DNA from 4 places in the Neobacillus sp. KR4-4 genome. Region 1 is predicted to be linked to each of the others. Evidence: riboswitches for the same ligand, from Rfam matches in the RefSeq annotation. Region 1 holds a riboswitch; each other region holds the start of a gene.
What was found. Region 1 has a riboswitch for lysine ahead of ACE198_RS25635 (ABC transporter substrate-binding protein). Riboswitches for the same ligand answer to the same signal wherever they lie in the genome.

Region 1 (4,435 bases):
TGGTGGATTTCGCTTTGAATAACCGGAAAAACTTCCCTTATTTACCCCAAAACGAGCTCCATTCTGCATTTAACCGGAAAAACTCCGCTTATTTTCCGATCGCGCCGGTGCCGCAAAACAAAAAAGCCTGTAGACCAGACGAGTCTACAGGCTTTTGGCCTCAATGATTTAATAGTTTCTGAATCACGAGGTTTGTTAGATTTGGTACGATTTCAAAGGAGTAAGTCATTTCTAGTCTTTCAAGTTTCTTGTGAGCATCTAGACCATAAGGGCCGATGTTGATTACTGGTACATTGATATCGCGAATGTCTTGGTAGTCTACAAAGAGCTTGGTGCCCCAGCCAGGGTTATTGTTCGATTCGGCATTAATACCGGCTTCGTCATCACTAAGCGCAACAAAACTCATATCTGAGATATAAGGGAAAAAGTTACGTGTCACCATCGGATGTTGATAGTATGGCTGGAGCTCATCCACTGCTTCATCCAAGGCCGTAATTAAAGCAAGCTCGTCCGTTGTTTTCCCTGTCAATTCAATTCGTGGAGAGTACAGGGATGAGTAAAACAGAATAATGGCCGGATTTTTATCCTTCATCCATTTCCATGCTTCCTCGACCACTTTTGCCGCAAACATGCGCGTATCTAGTTCTGTATTTTTTAAAAGCTGTTCTTTAAATTGACTCATATGTGCCGTGAACGCTTCGCCGTTCTCTTCAACCAATAATTGTTCCATTTCCTCGTACGTCATCACTCTAGGTTTCCAAGGGTGCTGTACATAGGGTTCGCCGCTTAATGTGCTGTATTGTTTATACCTTTCTTCAAAGGAAGTCAGGGCATTGGTAAAAGCAATGATCGCTTGTTCCCTTAATTTTTCAAGCACGTCCTTTGGCGACCAGGAATGAATAAAGAAATTGTAATAAACATAGGCAGCTAAGGCCGTTTGAACGGTATAAGAAGGCTTCAAATCCGTTTGTTTTAACGAAACAGGAGGCACGGTTGTTTCACCAAATGCTTCGTTACAAAGCTCTGGATTGTAATTGATTTGCCTGGTCAGCTCGGCGGCAATAAAGTTCGGATCAAGTCCCTCAAAGGCGGAGCCTACATGCGTTTCTGCTCCTGTAATAAAGAAAGATGGCAGAAGCTTTCCGACGGTCCCTTTGTAGATATAGCGATTTTCGTCGCCTTCATATCTTGGTGAAACGAAATCCGCATTAATCGCGGCTACATAGGTAAACCCATGTTCCTTTTTCCAGCGTTTCAATGTTTTCAATGCGGAAAGAACACCGTGTGAACTGTCCTCTTCGTCACATTCTGATAAGAGAACGATGTTTCCGTCTAGTTCTTCAGGGTGCTCGGAATAATAGTTTAAGAGATATAAGTGGCTGGCAACCCCGCTTTTCATATCAAGGACGCCGCGGCCAAATAACCAGTCGCCTGAGTCTAAATGCTCTTTAGCGGCAGCCGGCAGCTGTTCCGTTTTTAGTGACTCCATCAGTTGGTCTGGGAAGCAAGCCTGGTCTTTTAAATGGTTAAAATCTTCAATCCCAACCGTATCAATATGACCCATCAAAATCACCGTGCGGCTGCTATTTCCCTTCGTTCCTTTCACAAAAGCAAGAACATTATAACGCTCTTGATCGTCGTTGAGTGTTTGTTCTAACACTAGGTGGCTAGGGTTTTGTGAAAAATAGGGAATAGAAGAAATCATAGAATATAAAGACTGTGCAATGGCCTTTTCGCCATTGGTATTAACGACACTTTCAATGTTTACAAGCTGTTTCGTGAATGTCAGCACATCCTCACGACATTGCAACATACGCCTGACCTTCTTTTCTAGTAAATTGGTATTTAGAAAAAATGTATATCAGAAGAGAAAGCCCGTCAAGTCTTTAATTTTGATAAAAAATAACATCAAAAATATTATTGCAAAAGTAAGAATATTTATATATACTAAAACTTGTTTCATTAAACTAAATATAAATCCTCATCTTTAAGCATTAGATGGGGTAGAGGTCGCGATTGATATTAGTATCCTATTGGAGATTCAGTGAAATCTATGAAAATAGGAAAAAGGATCCATCGCCGAAGCTTCTGAAATCACTGCGTTCAGAAAGCTGGGTCTGCACTCGAATAGGGGCAGAACTGTCACAGTTCCTTGGAATTGTGGAGAACTATCTTCACCAATGCTAACCGATGAGGGTGTGTAGAACACCGTCATACTCACATGGACGGTGTTTTTTTTATTACCTAGGAGGGGATTTTTATGAAAAAGTTTGCATTTTTATTAGCAGCGGCGATGATGTTGATTTTATCTGCTTGCGGCACGGAGAAGCCTGATGGAGAAAAGGCAGCAAAAGCAAGTGGCTCTAAGCATGAGTTAGTGAAAAAAGGGCTGTTAACATTCTCGATGACCGGGCAGTATCCACCGTTAAACTTTAAGAAAGACGGTAAATTGACTGGATTTGATGTTGAAATTGGAACAGAAATTGCTAAGAGAATCGGGCTTGAAGCCAACCCTGTAACCAATCCATGGGAAACGATTATCCAAGGATTAAAGGCAAACAAATATGATGCCATTATTGGAAGTATGACTGCTACACCTGAGCGAGATAAGCAAGTTGATTTCACCAATCCATATTATTTATCTGGTGCACAGATTTTTGTAGCGGAGGGCAATTCTGCGATTCAATCGAAAGAGGATTTAAAAGGCAAAAAAATTGGTGTTATTCAAGCAAGTACGTGGAAAGACATGGCCGATGAATTATCTGATCAAGTGAAAGGCTATCCAACAGACGTTAACGCCCTTCAAGATTTGGCGCTTGGCCGTTTAGATGCGGTCATCACGGATAAGATTGTCGGTGTGAGTGCTAAAAATGAAAAAGGCTTAAAAATTAAGGCCATTGGCGATTTATTGAATGAAGACCGTGTCAGTGTAGCGGTAGCTGAAGGAAACAAAGAGCTCGCTGAAAAAATCAACGAAGCCATCCAATCGATGATTGACGATGGGACGTATGAAAAAATCAGTATGAAATGGTTTAATACAAACATCATGGAAAAGTAAGAGAGGATCAAAGATTTTAGTGTAAGCACCTGATGTGGGTGCTTGCACGATTCAACGAAGGAGGTACGCATCATGATATTTATTGAAAATATTATCAGTATTTTTAGTGAACACGGAATTGCTTTTTTGAAAGCTTCTTGGATGACCATCGCGATAACGGCCATCTCGCTATTATTTGCCATGGTGATTGGTATAATTTTCGCGGGCTTTAAAATTTCCTCTAGTAAAATACTAAATCGCATTGCCGATATCTATATAGGTATTATTCGTGGAACGCCTCTCATTGTTCAGATTATGTTCCTTTATTATGGACTTGCCAATATCGTGAACCTGGACAGCTTCACGGCAGGGGCTCTGGCATTAGGTGTACATACAGGAGCCTATATTGCGGAAATTTTTAGAGGAGCGGTGCAATCCATTGACCGCGGACAGATGGAGGCGGCAAGGTCACTCGGAATGTCCTATTCTCTTGCGATGAGGAGAATTATTTTCCCGCAGGCTTTCAAAAGAGCAATTCCGTCTTTAGCCAATCAGTTTATTATTGGCTTAAAAGATTCTTCCCTTGTTGCCTATATTGCCGTGACGGATCTATATAACACGGCTCTTAGTGTCCAAGGTGAAAACTATATGCCATTTGAAACGTACTTTGTTGTCGGCGTCTATTATTTGATTATCGTTCTGATTTTCACATGGGTTGCTAATCGGATTGAAAAGAAAATGGATGTCAGCAGACCTAAGGAGGCAGTAATCGCATGATTGAAATGAGCCATCTTTCAAAATCCTTTGGTAAGCTTGACGTATTAAAACAGATTAACTTAAGTGTAGAAGAGAAAGAGGTCGTTGTTCTGATCGGTGCCAGCGGCTCTGGTAAAAGTACGCTGCTTCGCTGCCTCAATTTTTTAGAAGTGGCAGAGAGCGGTGACATTATCATTGATTCTGAAAAAATAGACCTCGCAAAAACAAACTTAAATAAAGTAAGAGAAAAGGTAGGAATGGTGTTTCAGCATTTCAATCTTTTTCCTCATAAAACAGTCATCGAAAATATTATCGAAGCACCGATGTTTGTCAGAAAGGAAACAAAGGAAGCAGCGAGTTCCAAAGCCATGGCCCTTCTTAGAAAGGTAGGCTTAGAGGATAAAGCCAATTACTATCCAGAACAATTATCCGGCGGGCAAAAGCAGCGGGTAGCAATCGCGAGAGCATTAGCGATGGAACCAAAAGTGATGCTTTTTGATGAACCGACTTCAGCGTTGGATCCTGAACTTGTTGGTGAAGTGCTGCAGGTAATGAAGGATCTCGCACGTGACGGGATGACGATGGTGATTGTGACACATGAAATGGGCTTTGCGAAAGAAGTGGCCGACCGAGTCATTATGC
Region 2 (4,435 bases), on a different contig from region 1:
ACATTAAACATTTTCACAAATTTTTCTTTATCAAATCCACCCATTGGAACGGTGTCATATCCTCGATCTTTTGCAATCAACATCAATTGCATTGACACTAAACCAGCATCAAATGAAGCAATATTTTTTAAGACTTCTTCTGAAGCAAATGGATAGGTTTTATTGGTACCTTCAATTAATCTATTCATATTAGCCTCATCCATAAAACCAGCTTCAAAGGCACTTTGGTATACTTTTTCCACGCTTTTATACATTTCCTTATCACCTAAGACAGCAATAACAGCAGAAGCTGTTTCGACTTGTTCTTGATTATTGGCTACTGCTCTAAGTTCCTTTTTTAACTCCTGGTCTTGGATCACGATAAAACGCCATGGTTGTAGATTACTTGAGGATGGTGCTTGTGTTGCTTCTTTTAACATTTCTTTTATTTCTTCTTGAGAAATTTTATATGTTGAATCATATTTTCTAACGGAGTGACGTTCTTTGATAACATCAGATAAACTTTTCGTTAAAGTAGTTTGCATGAGAGATTTCCCCCTAATCAATTTAACTTACTAATAGTAAGTGCAAAATCATCTTACTATTAGTAAGTACCTTTCGTCAAGAAAATAAACTATGATATGATATCGTTAGAAAAGTAAAAAAGAGGGATATTATATGAATGAACCGAACAACCACAAGTGTATGACTCCTTCTGAAGAGGAAATTAAGCATATATGTACCAATTTTCATAATGCGATTGAATTTATTGGTAAACGTTGGATGGGCTCCGTTATTTTTTCACTTATGGAGGGCCCGAAGCGATACCATGAAATTGTTACTTCCATTCCTGGAATCTCTGATCGATTGTTAACCGAACGCTTGCGTGATTTAGAGAATGAAGGATTGATTATTAAAAGGGTGATTGCCACTTCACCTAAGAAAGTGGAATATGAATTAACTCCAGCTGGGAAGGATCTTGAAGAAGTTATCCATGTGTTATTGAAATGGATAAAAAAACGAGGAAAATCCCGATGAAACAAAAAGGGTTACATCCATTTAATAGATGCAACCCTTTATTTATGGACTTGGCCGATGAAACAGCCCCATTACTTCAATCGTTTCTGTAATATTAACAAAGGAACGCGAATCGACTTCCGTGATTAAGTGTTTCACTTCATTAAGTTCGTATCTGGAAATGACTGTTATCAATACATTCCGCTGGTTATTTGAGTATCCGCCAACACCGTCCAAAACAGTTAAGCCTCGATACAAATTCTTTAGTAAATGATTCCTCATCTCTTCGCCTTTATCTGTAATAATCATTAGAGTTAATTTTGCATGATCCGTATAGATTGCATCGACTACTTTACCTGTCACAAAAATAGATACTAAGGTATAAAGTGCAGAATCCCAATCAAACAAAAATCCACTAATCATAATAACTACCGCATTCATGCCTGAAAGTAAAGTACCAATTGGAAAATCCCTTTTTCTTGCTACGATCATGCCAATAATGTCAAATCCCCCAGTCGATCCGGAACAACGGAAAACGATTCCGACACCTAAGCCCGTTAACGCACCACCAAAAATAGATGAAAGAATTCTATCATCTGCGATCGCAAATACGGGAATTACATATAATCCTATCGAGATAACAATAACCGAAAAGATCGAATTCACGATAAATCTTTTTCCTAACATTTTATATCCAATAATTAACAAAGGAAAATTCAAAAGGAAATTTGCCACCCCTGTATTCACCGGTGAGATCATCCCTAATATCATTGAAATTCCACTTAATCCACTGCTCAATACTTCATGTGGGATTAAGAAAAGGTTAAAGGCAACCACAATAATTAGAGATCCCAATATCATTCCAACAATCTGCATGGTAAAAATCCTCCTAATACGAACAGGCATCAATTCTAATTCAAAATAATACCGATACTCTCACTTAAAGTAAAATAAAAAAATTAATTTAAAAAAAACAAATTATCTGTTTATTGCTGATTAGAAAATTACATATTGACAAATCTATAAAAATTCATTTACTATATTAATATATTTAATTTCATATGATAAATCCTCATCAAACCGATGAGGTAGAGGTCGCGGTTTTTATTAGTAAAGTGGACGAGATGTGAGAGACATTCATGACTCTACTTAAAAGGAAAAACTGCCGAAGTGTGCTTTTACTCTTCAAAAAGCATGCTGGGTCTGTCTTCAAATAGGAACAGAACTGTCACGATTATTTCTACCAGCTAATCGTGTTGAGCTATCTTTCGGAAGGTATGATGCGGGGTATTGTAATGCCATCGATTATTCCTCGATGGCATTTTTGTATTCCAAACTCCTTCACGAAAAAAAGAAAAAAGAGGAGTCAAGACTATGCAAAATGCTAGAGTATTAAAAGAATCTGAATATACCAGTGATTTAACACTAGAAAAAGCTCCATCGGACTTAAAAAGAGGGTTAAAATCTCGTCATCTCACCATGATTTCGCTTGGCGGAACGATTGGAACGGGTCTTTTTCTTGCTAGCGGCGGCGCAATCCATAGCGCAGGACCTGGCGGAGCCATCCTATCCTACCTTGTTATTGGTGTCATGGTTTACTTTTTGATGCAAGGGTTAGCTGAAATGGGTGCCTATATGCCCGTTGCAGGAAGCTTTAGTACGTATGCCACCAAATTTGTCGATCCCTCCCTTGGTTTTGCGCTCGGCTGGAACTATTGGTATAACTGGGCCATAACGATTGCTGCAGAATTAGCTGCGGTAACGATGATCATGAAATTCTGGTTCCCAAATACTCCTTCATTTATCTGGAGCGGTATCTTTTTAGTGATTATGTTTCTCTTAAACTACCTTTCTGTTAAAGGATTTGGAGAAGCAGAGTATTGGTTTTCCTTAATTAAAGTGGTAACAGTTCTTATTTTTGTTGTTACTGGTACGTTAATGATTTTCGGTATCATGGGTAATGAAGCACCTGGCTTCAAGAACTTCACGATTGGTGATGCACCATTCCACGGTGGATTTTTGTCAATGCTAGGCATCTTTATGGCTGCAGGCTTTTCCTTTCAAGGAACTGAACTTTTAGGTGTAGCAGCTGGTGAAACAGAGGATCCAAAAAAAGCCATCCCACGTGCCGTGAAGCAGGTGTTCTGGCGTATTTTATTATTTTATGTATTGGCGATTTTAGTCATCGGGCTTCTTATTCCTTATACAAATGACAATTTAGCAAATGGCGACGTTACTGTAAGCCCGTTTACTTTGGTTTTCCAAAAGGCAGGAATTGCTTTCGCTGCATCAATCATGAATGCAGTAATCTTAACCGCCGTTTTATCGGCAGGAAATTCAGGAATGTATGCATCAACTCGTATGCTTTGGGATTTGGCCCGACAAGGTAAAGCTCCTAAATTCCTTGGAAAATTAAACAAAAGAGGCGTTCCAGTAAATGCCTTAATTGCAACAACTTTGGTGGGGACACTTGCTTTCCTTGCCTCATTCTTTGGTGATGGAACAGTGTATATCTGGTTGTTAAACGCTTCAGGCATGTCCGGCTTTATCGCTTGGCTGGGGATTGCAGTATGTCATTATCGTTTCCGAAAGGCTTTTATTGCCCAAGGCAAAGATTTGAGCTTATTACCATATAAATCAAAACTTTTCCCATTTGGCCCTATCTTTGCTTTTCTTGTATGTGGATTTGTTGTCTTAGGACAAAACTATTCAGCATTTATGGGTGAACATATCGATTGGAATGGAGTATTAGTCTCCTACATCGGCCTGCCATTATTCTTACTTGTTTGGGTGGGATATAAATTAACAAAGAAAACGAAAGTAATTCCTTTAAAGGAATGTGACTTAAACCCTTAATTCCAAAGAAATAGTACGCAAAAATGCGTGCTATTTTTTTCATACAAAAAAACAGACTCTATGTTGAGTCTGTTTTTTATGCTTCTATGCTTCTTTCTCCTCTGAAGACCAAATATATAAATCTTCAATGCGGCAATTCAATTCTTTGGAAATGGTCATTGCAGTATTTAGGTTCATTACTTTCTTTGACAAGTAGTCGTTGAGTTGAGCTTGGGGAATATTTGTACTCCTTCCCAAACTTTCCAAGTCCATACCGTTTTTGGATAGTAATACTTTGAGGTTACTTTTTCTTGCCTTATAATTTGTCAAAATGACACCTCACTTTCATTAAAGCATAACACATTACGTTTTGTTTTGAAAGGAAGTGGGCTTTAAGATTTCCAATTGAGCTTAATTATCCAATAAGAAAGCAATGGGATTAAGGATTTTATGATATACTAAATAAGGAATAGGTAAAGGGGTGTTAAAGTGAAAAACTCAACCAATCTATACAAAAACGGACAATCAGTAAATATTATTGAAACTGGCGAAGTCGTCACCATTCTAAAATCACAATATGTAAAAAACATGAAAAGATATTCTT
Region 3 (4,435 bases), on a different contig from region 1:
TAGAACTATTTCCATCTTCGGATATGAACTAATCAGAGAAGTTCTCTTGCCTGAGATTTTAGGGAAAGACACACCTGAAATTTTATATTGGGCTGGAAAACGACTTGCACGAAAATATCCATTAATGGATTTAGAACAGATTATTGATTTCTTCGCCAAGGCCTCATGGGGCCAGTTAAAACTTGTGAAAGAAAATAAAACTGAGTTCCAATTTGAATTAATTAGTCCGCTCATTATTTCACGAGTTAAGTCAAAGGCTGAACATTTTTTCCAACTTGAAGCAGGATTCCTTGCCCAACAAATTGAATTGCAAAAAGAAGCCAACGCCGAAACCTTCGAACATCCAATAAAAAAATCCAATAAAGTTGTTTTCACAGTGAAATGGGAAAAAAACTAATTGAAAATGGTGTCAGGCACCGAATAGTGCCTGACACCATTCTTTTTTATTGAACTGCAAGTCCGAATGCTTCGTGTAAAGCTTCTACTGCTTTTAACATATTTTTTTCTTCTACAACGGCCGACACTTTTATTTCTGATGTGCTGACCATTTTGATTTGGATGTTGTTTGCAGCGAGTACCTCAAACATCTTTGCTGCTACACCGGGATTGGAAATCATCCCTGATCCGACAATCGACACCTTCGCTAATTTGTTTTCAGCATCAATTTGCTCATAATTCAAAACAGCTTTATTGTCTTCTAGGACCTTTAATGTTTCTAATAGATCATTTGTATGAATAGAGAAGGACAAATTCGCAGATCCACCCTCAGTTGTGCTTTGGATAATAATATCCACATTCAGATGATTTTCAGCAAGTGTGGTAAAAATGGTTGATAGGCTTGTTAATGAATTAGCCAACCCTAATACTGTTACTTTTGTAATTTCGTCCTCAAATGCAACTCCGCGGACAACTAAGTTTTGTTCCATTGCTGCTTCCCCCTCAATAACTGTTCCTTCTATTTTCTCCATGCTCGAACGAACTTCGAGACGTACTTGATAGTTTTTAGCAAATTCCACTGCTCGCGGATGAAGTACTCCTGCACCTAAATTAGCTAACTCCAGCATTTCATCGTACGATACCGATAATAGCTTGCGAGCACTCTTCACATATCTTGGATCCGTTGTGAAAACTCCCGTTACATCCGTATATATGTCGCATTTATCTGCCTTTAAGGCTGCTGCGAGTGCAACGGCTGTGGTATCGGAACCGCCACGGCCAAGTGTAGTAATTTCACCCTCTTCGGTGATTCCTTGGAATCCCGCAACAATAACCACCTTGCCGGATTCAAGCTGTGATTCAATCGCTGCTGTTTTAATATTAGAAATCCGGGCATTTCCATGGACTGGTTCGGTCATAATACCAGCCTGCCACCCAGTAAAGGACACAGCATCAAGACCTTGCTGGTTGAGAGCCATAGACAGTAACGAAATCGTTACTTGTTCCCCGGTCGATAACAGCATGTCCATTTCCCGTTTATTTGGCTGCGCTGAAATCTCCTTTGCTAAACCGACGAGTGTATCCGTAGATTTTCCCATTGCAGAAACAACAACAACCACATTATTTCCGCGGTCAACCTCACCTTTTACACATGATGCGACATTTAAAATTCTTTCTACATTAGCGACGGAGGTGCCTCCGAACTTTTGTACAATAATCCCCATGTTTGTTTTCCCCTTCTCCAGATGTAATTCATATTTTTCCCCAAATAAAAACAAAAAAGCAATGAGAAGGGCATCTCATTGCTTAAAACACGAAAAAAATTCTCGCACCTACAATGTAAGATAGCTCTCCAAGACATTAGTCTTGACAATCCAGCATTTATTCAATACGGGACCAGAAAAGAAAGTTATGAGACCTTCTTTACTTCGGCGAACATCCCCTTTCATGATTCTTCTCAGAAGCTCATCCTTCTCAGAACCACTACTCTTGAAGCTCGCACCTCTACCTTCACTTTAATACGTAAAAGTGATAGTAAATTAAATTTTCACTTATTATAGCATGTTCCTTTTTTTCTGACAATCTCTAGGATTGAAGTTTTTTGATTAATTCTTCGGCCACATTCATAGGAATTCCAATATTAATGAATTCCTCTTTACTTGCTTCTTTCATTTTTTTCACCGAGCCGAACTGTTTTAACAATAACTTTTTCCGTTTCTCCCCAATTCCCGGAATATCATCAAGCAAGGATTGAAACGCAGTTTTTCCGCGCAGTTGGCGATGGAAGGTGATCGCAAAACGATGGACTTCATCTTGAATCCTTTGCAGTAAATAAAACTCCTGGCTGTTTCGCCCGAGCGGAACAATTCCTAAAGGATTGCCATACAGCAATTGGGATGTCCGGTGTTTTTCGTCTTTTACAAGCCCCGAGAGCGGAATATCTAAGCCTAATTCATTTTCCAATACGTCTCGTACGGCTTCAACATGCCCTTTACCACCATCAATGATGATTAAATCAGGAAGAGGGAGTTCCTCTTTTAGCGCGCGTGAGTACCTTCTTCTCGTTACTTCTCGCATCGATTCATAATCATCCGGCCCTTGAACCGTTTTGATTTTGTATTTACGGTATTCACGATGGTTCGCCTTGCCATCAATGAACACTACCATTGCTGATACAGGGTCTGTCCCTTGGATGTTAGAATTATCAAAAGCCTCAATCCTGTGTGGCGTGTAGATTCCCAGTAATTCTCCCAGGTTCTCCACTGCCTTAATGGTTCGATTTTCATCCTTTTCAATTAGTGAAAATTTTTCATTCAAAGCAATTTTTGCATTTTTAATCGCTAATTGCACAAGATCCTTTTTCTGTCCTCGTTGCGGCTGAAGCACTTTAACTTCCAACAGTTGTTCTGCTAAACTCAACTCGACATCATCTTGAATGAGAATTTCTTTCGGCTTAAAATGATTGGCTTTCGAATAAAACTGACCGAGGAACGTTAAGATTTCTTCCTCTGGCTCATTATAGACGGGGAACATAGAAACGTCCCGCTCAATTAGTTTGCCTTGGCGGACAAAAAAGACTTGCACACACATCCAGCCTTTATCGACGGCATAGCCAAAAACATCACGATCAGTAAAATCGGTCATCGTAATTTTTTGTTTTTCCATAATCGTTTCAATATGGATGATTTTGTCACGGTATTCTTTTGCACGTTCAAAGTCCAATTCTTCGGAGGCAGCAGCCATTTTCTCCTTCAGCTCTTTTTTTATTTCCTTATACCCGCCATTTAAAAAGCGGGTGATTTCATCCGTCATCTGTTTATACTGCTCTTCCTGAACTTCATTCACACATGGTGCCAGGCACTGTCCTAAATGATAGTATAAACAGACTCGGTCCGGCAGGGTTGAGCATTTGCGGAGCGGGTAGATTCGGTCAAGAAGCTTTTTGGTTTCATTTGCAGCTGTCACATTGGGATACGGACCAAAGTATTTGCCTTTATCCTTTTTTACTTTTCTTGTGATAATAAGTTTGGGATGCTTTTCCGCTGTTAACTTGATAAACGGATAGGTTTTATCATCCTTCAGCATGATATTGTATTTTGGATCGTACTTTTTAATAAGATTCAATTCCAGCAAAAGTGCTTCAATATTCGAAGAGGTTACGATATATTCAAAGTCCTCAATTTCATTGACAAGTCTTAGTGTCTTCCCATCGTGCGATCCCGTAAAATAGGAACGGACACGATTCTTTAGTACCTTAGCTTTTCCCACATAAATAATCGTTCCCTGACGGTCTTTCATTAAGTAGCAGCCAGGTTGATCCGGCAGCAGCGTCAGTTTTTGCTTAATTGTTTCATTCATTCCGGCCACTCTCTCCCGTCTTATATATAATCTACTGTTAAAATATTAAAGGAAACGGCGCATAATTAAAAGTAGTAGTCTCTTGGAAAAATAAAAAAACCTTAGCTGGGTTATTTCCAAGCTAAGGCATTTTCATTTTATTTACACATGTTTTTCTAAAACACCTGCTAGTGCATCTTTTGGTTGGAAGCCGACAACTTTATCAACGACTTCTCCATTTTTCATCACTAATAAAGTTGGGATGCTCATTACACCAAAGTTTGCTGCAGTTTGCGGGTTATCATCCACATCAAGTTTAGTGATTTTTACCTTATCGCCCATTTCTAAATCAAGTTCTTCAAGAACGGGAGCGATCATTTTACAAGGTCCGCACCATGGTGCCCAAAAATCTACAAGAACAAGGCCTGAACCAGTTTCAGCCGAAAAGTTTTGATCAGTTAAATGTGAAATTGCCATTTATATTGCCCTCCTAATGATTACTGAGTTACTACCGAAAGTATAACATCGTTTAAAAAATCAAGCTAATAAATTGCTTCATCAATTATTATCCCCAAAATAAACAAAATACAAAACGAGCGGAAGCATTCCGCTCGCCCTTATTATTATGAGTGTACTTTGAGCTTTTTAAACTCCTCAGTTA
Region 4 (4,435 bases), on a different contig from region 1:
TCTTAGTAAGGCGGTTAATCTCTTTGAGGAGCTGGTCTGAGTCACGGGCATAGACGAACCCGCGGGTAATCGTGTCAGGCCCAGAAATGATCTTCCGGTCTCCTTTACTAATGGTAATCACAATTACGAGCATTCCATCTTCAGAAAGCTGCCTCCGGTCCCTGAGCACAATGTCCCCAACATCGCCAACGCCCATCCCGTCAACATACGTATCCCCAGCTGGAATGGACCGGGTCTGACGTGCTACGGAATTTTCGACATCAACTACATCACCATTTTTAATAATAAATGTATTTCCCTTTTCTACGCCCACGGACTCTGCTAACATCTGGTGATGATGCAGCATTCGATATTCACCATGAATCGGAATAAAATAGGTTGGTTTCATTAAGGTAAGCATGAGCTTTAAATCTTCCTGATAACCGTGCCCCGAAACGTGCATGCCCGTTGAACTACCCGAGCCATAGATCACTTTAGCACCTAGTTGAAATAAGTTGTCGATGATTCTCGACACATATTTTTCATTGCCCGGTATTGGGGAGGCAGCTAAGATAACTGTATCCCCAGGATAAATGGAAACATCCCGGTAGTTCCCGCTTGCTAGTCGCGCAAGGGCCGCCATAGGTTCCCCCTGACTTCCGGTACATAGGATGGCAACCTTTTCCGGCGCCAGTTGGTCAACATCCCGTGCTTCGATGAGCATTCCCTCTGGCACGTTTAAATACCCGCGCTCTATCGCAACAGAAACGACATTTACCATACTACGGCCAAGCAGGGCGATCTTTCGATTGGATTTTATGGCAGAGGCGACGACCTGCTGGACACGATTTACATTCGAGGCAAACGTAGATATAAAGATTTTTCCTTCTGCTTTCATGAAGGCTTCATCTAAAGTGCCACCAATCATTTGCTCGGATGGCGTTAGCCCTTTACGCTCGGCATTGGTACTTTCTGATATTAAAACTAAGACACCTTGCTCACCAATATCAGCCATCTTATGAATATCAGAATGTTGATTATTCACCGGTGTTAAATCAAATTTGAAGTCCCCAGTATGAACGACATTCCCCTCAGGAGTATGAAAAACAATGCCGAGACAATCCGGGATACTATGACTTACTCTGAAGAAGGAAACGGTTGTTTCTCCAAACTCAAGCTTGGAATCTGAATCAATCGTCACGAGTTTCGTGTTGCCATTCAACCTGTGTTCGTCAATTTTTAATTCAATCAGGCCCAAGGTAAAGCGGGTAGCGTAAATAGGAACGTTCAATTTTCTTAATATATACGGAATCCCGCCAATATGGTCCTCATGTCCATGAGTGACAATCAAAGCACGGATTTTCTCCTGATTTTCTACCAAATAGGTAATATCAGGGATAATTAAATCAATTCCTAATAAACTCTCATCTGGAAACTTCCCGCCGCAGTCAATAATAAAAATATCGTCTGCATATTGAACCACATACATGTTTTTTCCGATTTCATTGATACCGCCTAAAGCAAAAATGGATAATTGCTGATTATTGGTTTGCAAGTAAATATCCTCCCTATTCCATGTAAATATGAATAGTATGCCCTTTTGGTTGGACTTTATTGGAAAGGGAAAGTGAAAAAATTTCAGTCAGGGTCCGAAAAATAAAAGGCTGTCAACAGCACGGAATTCAAAATTCCCTATGTGTTGACAGCCTACCAGTATTTAAATTAATGTTTTGACTTGGTGTCCAGGTAAAACCACTTGCAATGCCATTTCTTCATCGTGACTCAAAGGCAGCAATGGCAATCGAAGTCCACCAACTTGCACCCCGCTCATGTTCAGGGCTGCTTTTACTGGGGCCGGATTAGGAGCCGTAAATAATGCCTTCATAAGAGGCAGCAGTTGGCGATGAGAGTGAGCCGCTTCTTGGACGCGTCCATTTTTAAAATGATTTATCATTTCTTGCATTTCATTGCCAATTACATGAGAAGCAACAGATACAACTCCAGCACCGCCAATCGCTAAAACCGGCAGTGTTAAGCTGTCATCCCCACTATAAAGGGTAAAATCACTAGGGGCTTGGCTAATAATAGCAGCCATGTCATCCAGGTTGTCGCTTGCTTCCTTAACAGCAACAATATTCTCGATTTGGGATAGGCGAACAATGGTCTCTGCGGACAGATTGACCACACTTCGACCAGGGATATTATAAAGCATAACCGGTAATGATGTAGATTCAGCGATTGCTTTGAAATGTTGATACATACCTTCTTGGGAAGGTTTGTTATAGTATGGAGCAACGAGCATGATCCCGTCTACACCTGTTTCTTCAGCTTGCTTTGTTAAACTGATAGATGCCCGTGTATTATTCGAGCCAGTGCCAGCAATAACTGGGACTCTTCCTCTCGCTGCGACGACAACAGCTTTAAATAAAGCGATTTTTTCATCCGTCGTTAAAGTTGGAGATTCACCGGTTGTACCGGCAACGACGAGACCGTCCGTCCCATTTTCAATTAAATAATCTACTAATCTTCTTACTGCGTTAAAATCAACCTCGCCATTTTGATCAAATGGTGTAACCATTGCGGTTAAAACTTGGCCAAAATTCATTTTTTCTCACCCTTTTAATAAATTTTTATAAAATTTAGAGGTGGGCAAGGCCATTCAAAATTCAACGCAAAAAAGCAACAGTGAGGGTTCACTGTTGCAGTAGAAACATAAATAAAACTAAGTTCCCGTGCGTAAGATAGCCCTCCATATAGTCTCCTATATGACAGTTCTGTATTTATTCAATAGCAGAACCAGCTTCATGATAATGAGAATCAATGAAACTTCGGCAAATTCCCCTTTTTACAACCATCGTTGGACCTCATTATCCTCCAGTTGTGTACTAATGGTCTTTGCACCTCTATCCTCACTTCAAAAGTATTGAAGTAAGAAAAATATATAATTAATAGTAAATATATCAGAATATTCCTTTTGTTTCAAGGGGGAAAAGGAACTATATTTGTAAAGTTTATGCAGTTTCTAACCCCTGTTCTTCTTTTTCTACTTCTAATGCAGATACAATATATGCAAACCCGTTCATCACAAAATAAATAACATCCGATTGAATCTGTTCCTTTTCTCCTAAATAAGTATTTATGATCATACTGATGGAAAAGAAAACTACGAAGGATAATGCAATTTTATTAAAAATCATCAAATTTACCGACCCCTTTATTTAGGATTGTTATGTTAATCATATTTGCTTAAGACGGGTTTTATGTCTGCCGCCTGAAGGGTGGTGCTAGAAATCAATGAGTGCCAGGTGTTGGTTCATTCACCCTGGTTCTTCTTGGAAGTTCTTTCTTACCGTGCAGGAAGTGGTAAAGAACCATCGATGCAAGAACGACTGCACCTAAAATGACATACAAAGTACGATAGCCTGTTAACGGTATAATAAACCCGAGGATGTATGGACCGAACCCCAGACCCGCATCAAGAAAGATAAAGAAAGTGGAAGTTGCCAATCCCATCCGATGGGGAGGAGTTAGTTTTACTGCTATGGCTTGGGTACTTGATTGCAAGTTACCGAAACCAAGGCCGATTAATACTCCTGCTGCTAATAAAATAATGCTGATGCTTGCGGTGCTAAGCAGAAACAAACCAACGGCAAAGGCAATAATACATGGATACATAATATAGTTTGCCCCTTTTAAATCCATTATACGGCCGGTAAGGGGGCGTGATAACAACACGGCAATAGAATAAACTAAGAAAAAGAAACTTGCCGCGCTTACTAGGTCAATTTCTATTGCATAGAAGTTAATAAATGAAAGAACGCTGGAATAACAAAAAGCTACTACTAATGTAATAACTGCAATTGGCAATGCATTGGGCTCAATATAATTAGAAAGTTTAAATCCTTTTGTTTCAGTTGGTTGGGGTGTTCCTTCTAATTGAGGCACATTTACAAAGAACGCTGTGACTAAACTAATGATCCCTATTACAAGGGAGAAAATAAATATCATTTGAAAATCCGTATGCTGGGTCATGTATAGGCCAATGAATGGGCCAATTGCGGTAGCCAATGTTGCGCTCATGCTGAAATAGCCAATTCCTTCAGCTTTCCGTGAAGCAGGGATAATCTGGGCCACGATCGTTCCTGTTGCTGTACCAACCATTCCGGCTGCAATCCCATGGAGTAGTCGTGTTATAAGCAGGAAGGTAATCCCGAAATTCAGAAAATATAAAAGAAGTGTGAAAATAAAAAGGATGGCACCAATGATTAATGTTCTCTTCCTTCCAATAGACTCAATAAATCTACCGATTAAAAACCTGCCAATTAATGAACCAACAATAAAGATTCCTGTGGCAAGACCAGCTTGACTTGTGGAAGCATGAAATTCGTCTACTGCATAGACACCAATGATGACAATTAATAAATAAAAGACTAAAGTGACGAAAAAATTGACCCCG

Region 2: another riboswitch for lysine. It lies ahead of ACE198_RS05255 (amino acid permease); the one in region 1 lies ahead of ACE198_RS25635 (ABC transporter substrate-binding protein).
Region 3: another riboswitch for lysine. It lies ahead of ACE198_RS07595 (aspartate kinase); the one in region 1 lies ahead of ACE198_RS25635 (ABC transporter substrate-binding protein).
Region 4: another riboswitch for lysine. It lies ahead of dapA (4-hydroxy-tetrahydrodipicolinate synthase); the one in region 1 lies ahead of ACE198_RS25635 (ABC transporter substrate-binding protein).

Annotation. Positions count from the first base shown of each region.
Region 1 is NZ_JBHHJU010000038.1:34,606-39,040, reverse strand. Features, by position in the region: gene ACE198_RS25640 (M20/M25/M40 family metallo-hydrolase) at 161-1,813, opposite strand; lysine riboswitch at 1,997-2,179, shown strand; gene ACE198_RS25635 (ABC transporter substrate-binding protein) at 2,261-3,058, shown strand; gene ACE198_RS25630 (amino acid ABC transporter permease) at 3,131-3,814, shown strand; gene ACE198_RS25625 (amino acid ABC transporter ATP-binding protein) at 3,811-4,435, shown strand, end outside.
Region 2 is NZ_JBHHJU010000004.1:29,563-33,997, forward strand. Features, by position in the region: gene ACE198_RS05240 (nitroreductase family protein) at 1-524, opposite strand, end outside; gene ACE198_RS05245 (winged helix-turn-helix transcriptional regulator) at 658-1,017, shown strand; gene ACE198_RS05250 (YitT family protein) at 1,060-1,872, opposite strand; lysine riboswitch at 2,078-2,268, shown strand; gene ACE198_RS05255 (amino acid permease) at 2,371-3,852, shown strand; gene ACE198_RS05260 (helix-turn-helix domain-containing protein) at 3,937-4,161, opposite strand; gene ACE198_RS05265 (hypothetical protein) at 4,321-4,435, shown strand, end outside.
Region 3 is NZ_JBHHJU010000005.1:183,404-187,838, forward strand. Features, by position in the region: gene ACE198_RS07590 (YslB family protein) at 1-397, shown strand, start outside; gene ACE198_RS07595 (aspartate kinase) at 444-1,661, opposite strand; lysine riboswitch at 1,775-1,952, opposite strand; gene uvrC (excinuclease ABC subunit UvrC) at 2,023-3,795, opposite strand; gene trxA (thioredoxin) at 3,937-4,251, opposite strand; gene ACE198_RS07610 (electron transfer flavoprotein subunit alpha/FixB family protein) at 4,398-4,435, opposite strand, start outside.
Region 4 is NZ_JBHHJU010000001.1:6,899-11,333, forward strand. Features, by position in the region: gene ACE198_RS00075 (ribonuclease J) at 1-1,534, opposite strand, end outside; gene dapA (4-hydroxy-tetrahydrodipicolinate synthase) at 1,697-2,584, opposite strand; lysine riboswitch at 2,714-2,893, opposite strand; gene ACE198_RS00085 (hypothetical protein) at 2,991-3,176, opposite strand; gene ACE198_RS00090 (MFS transporter) at 3,271-4,435, opposite strand, start outside.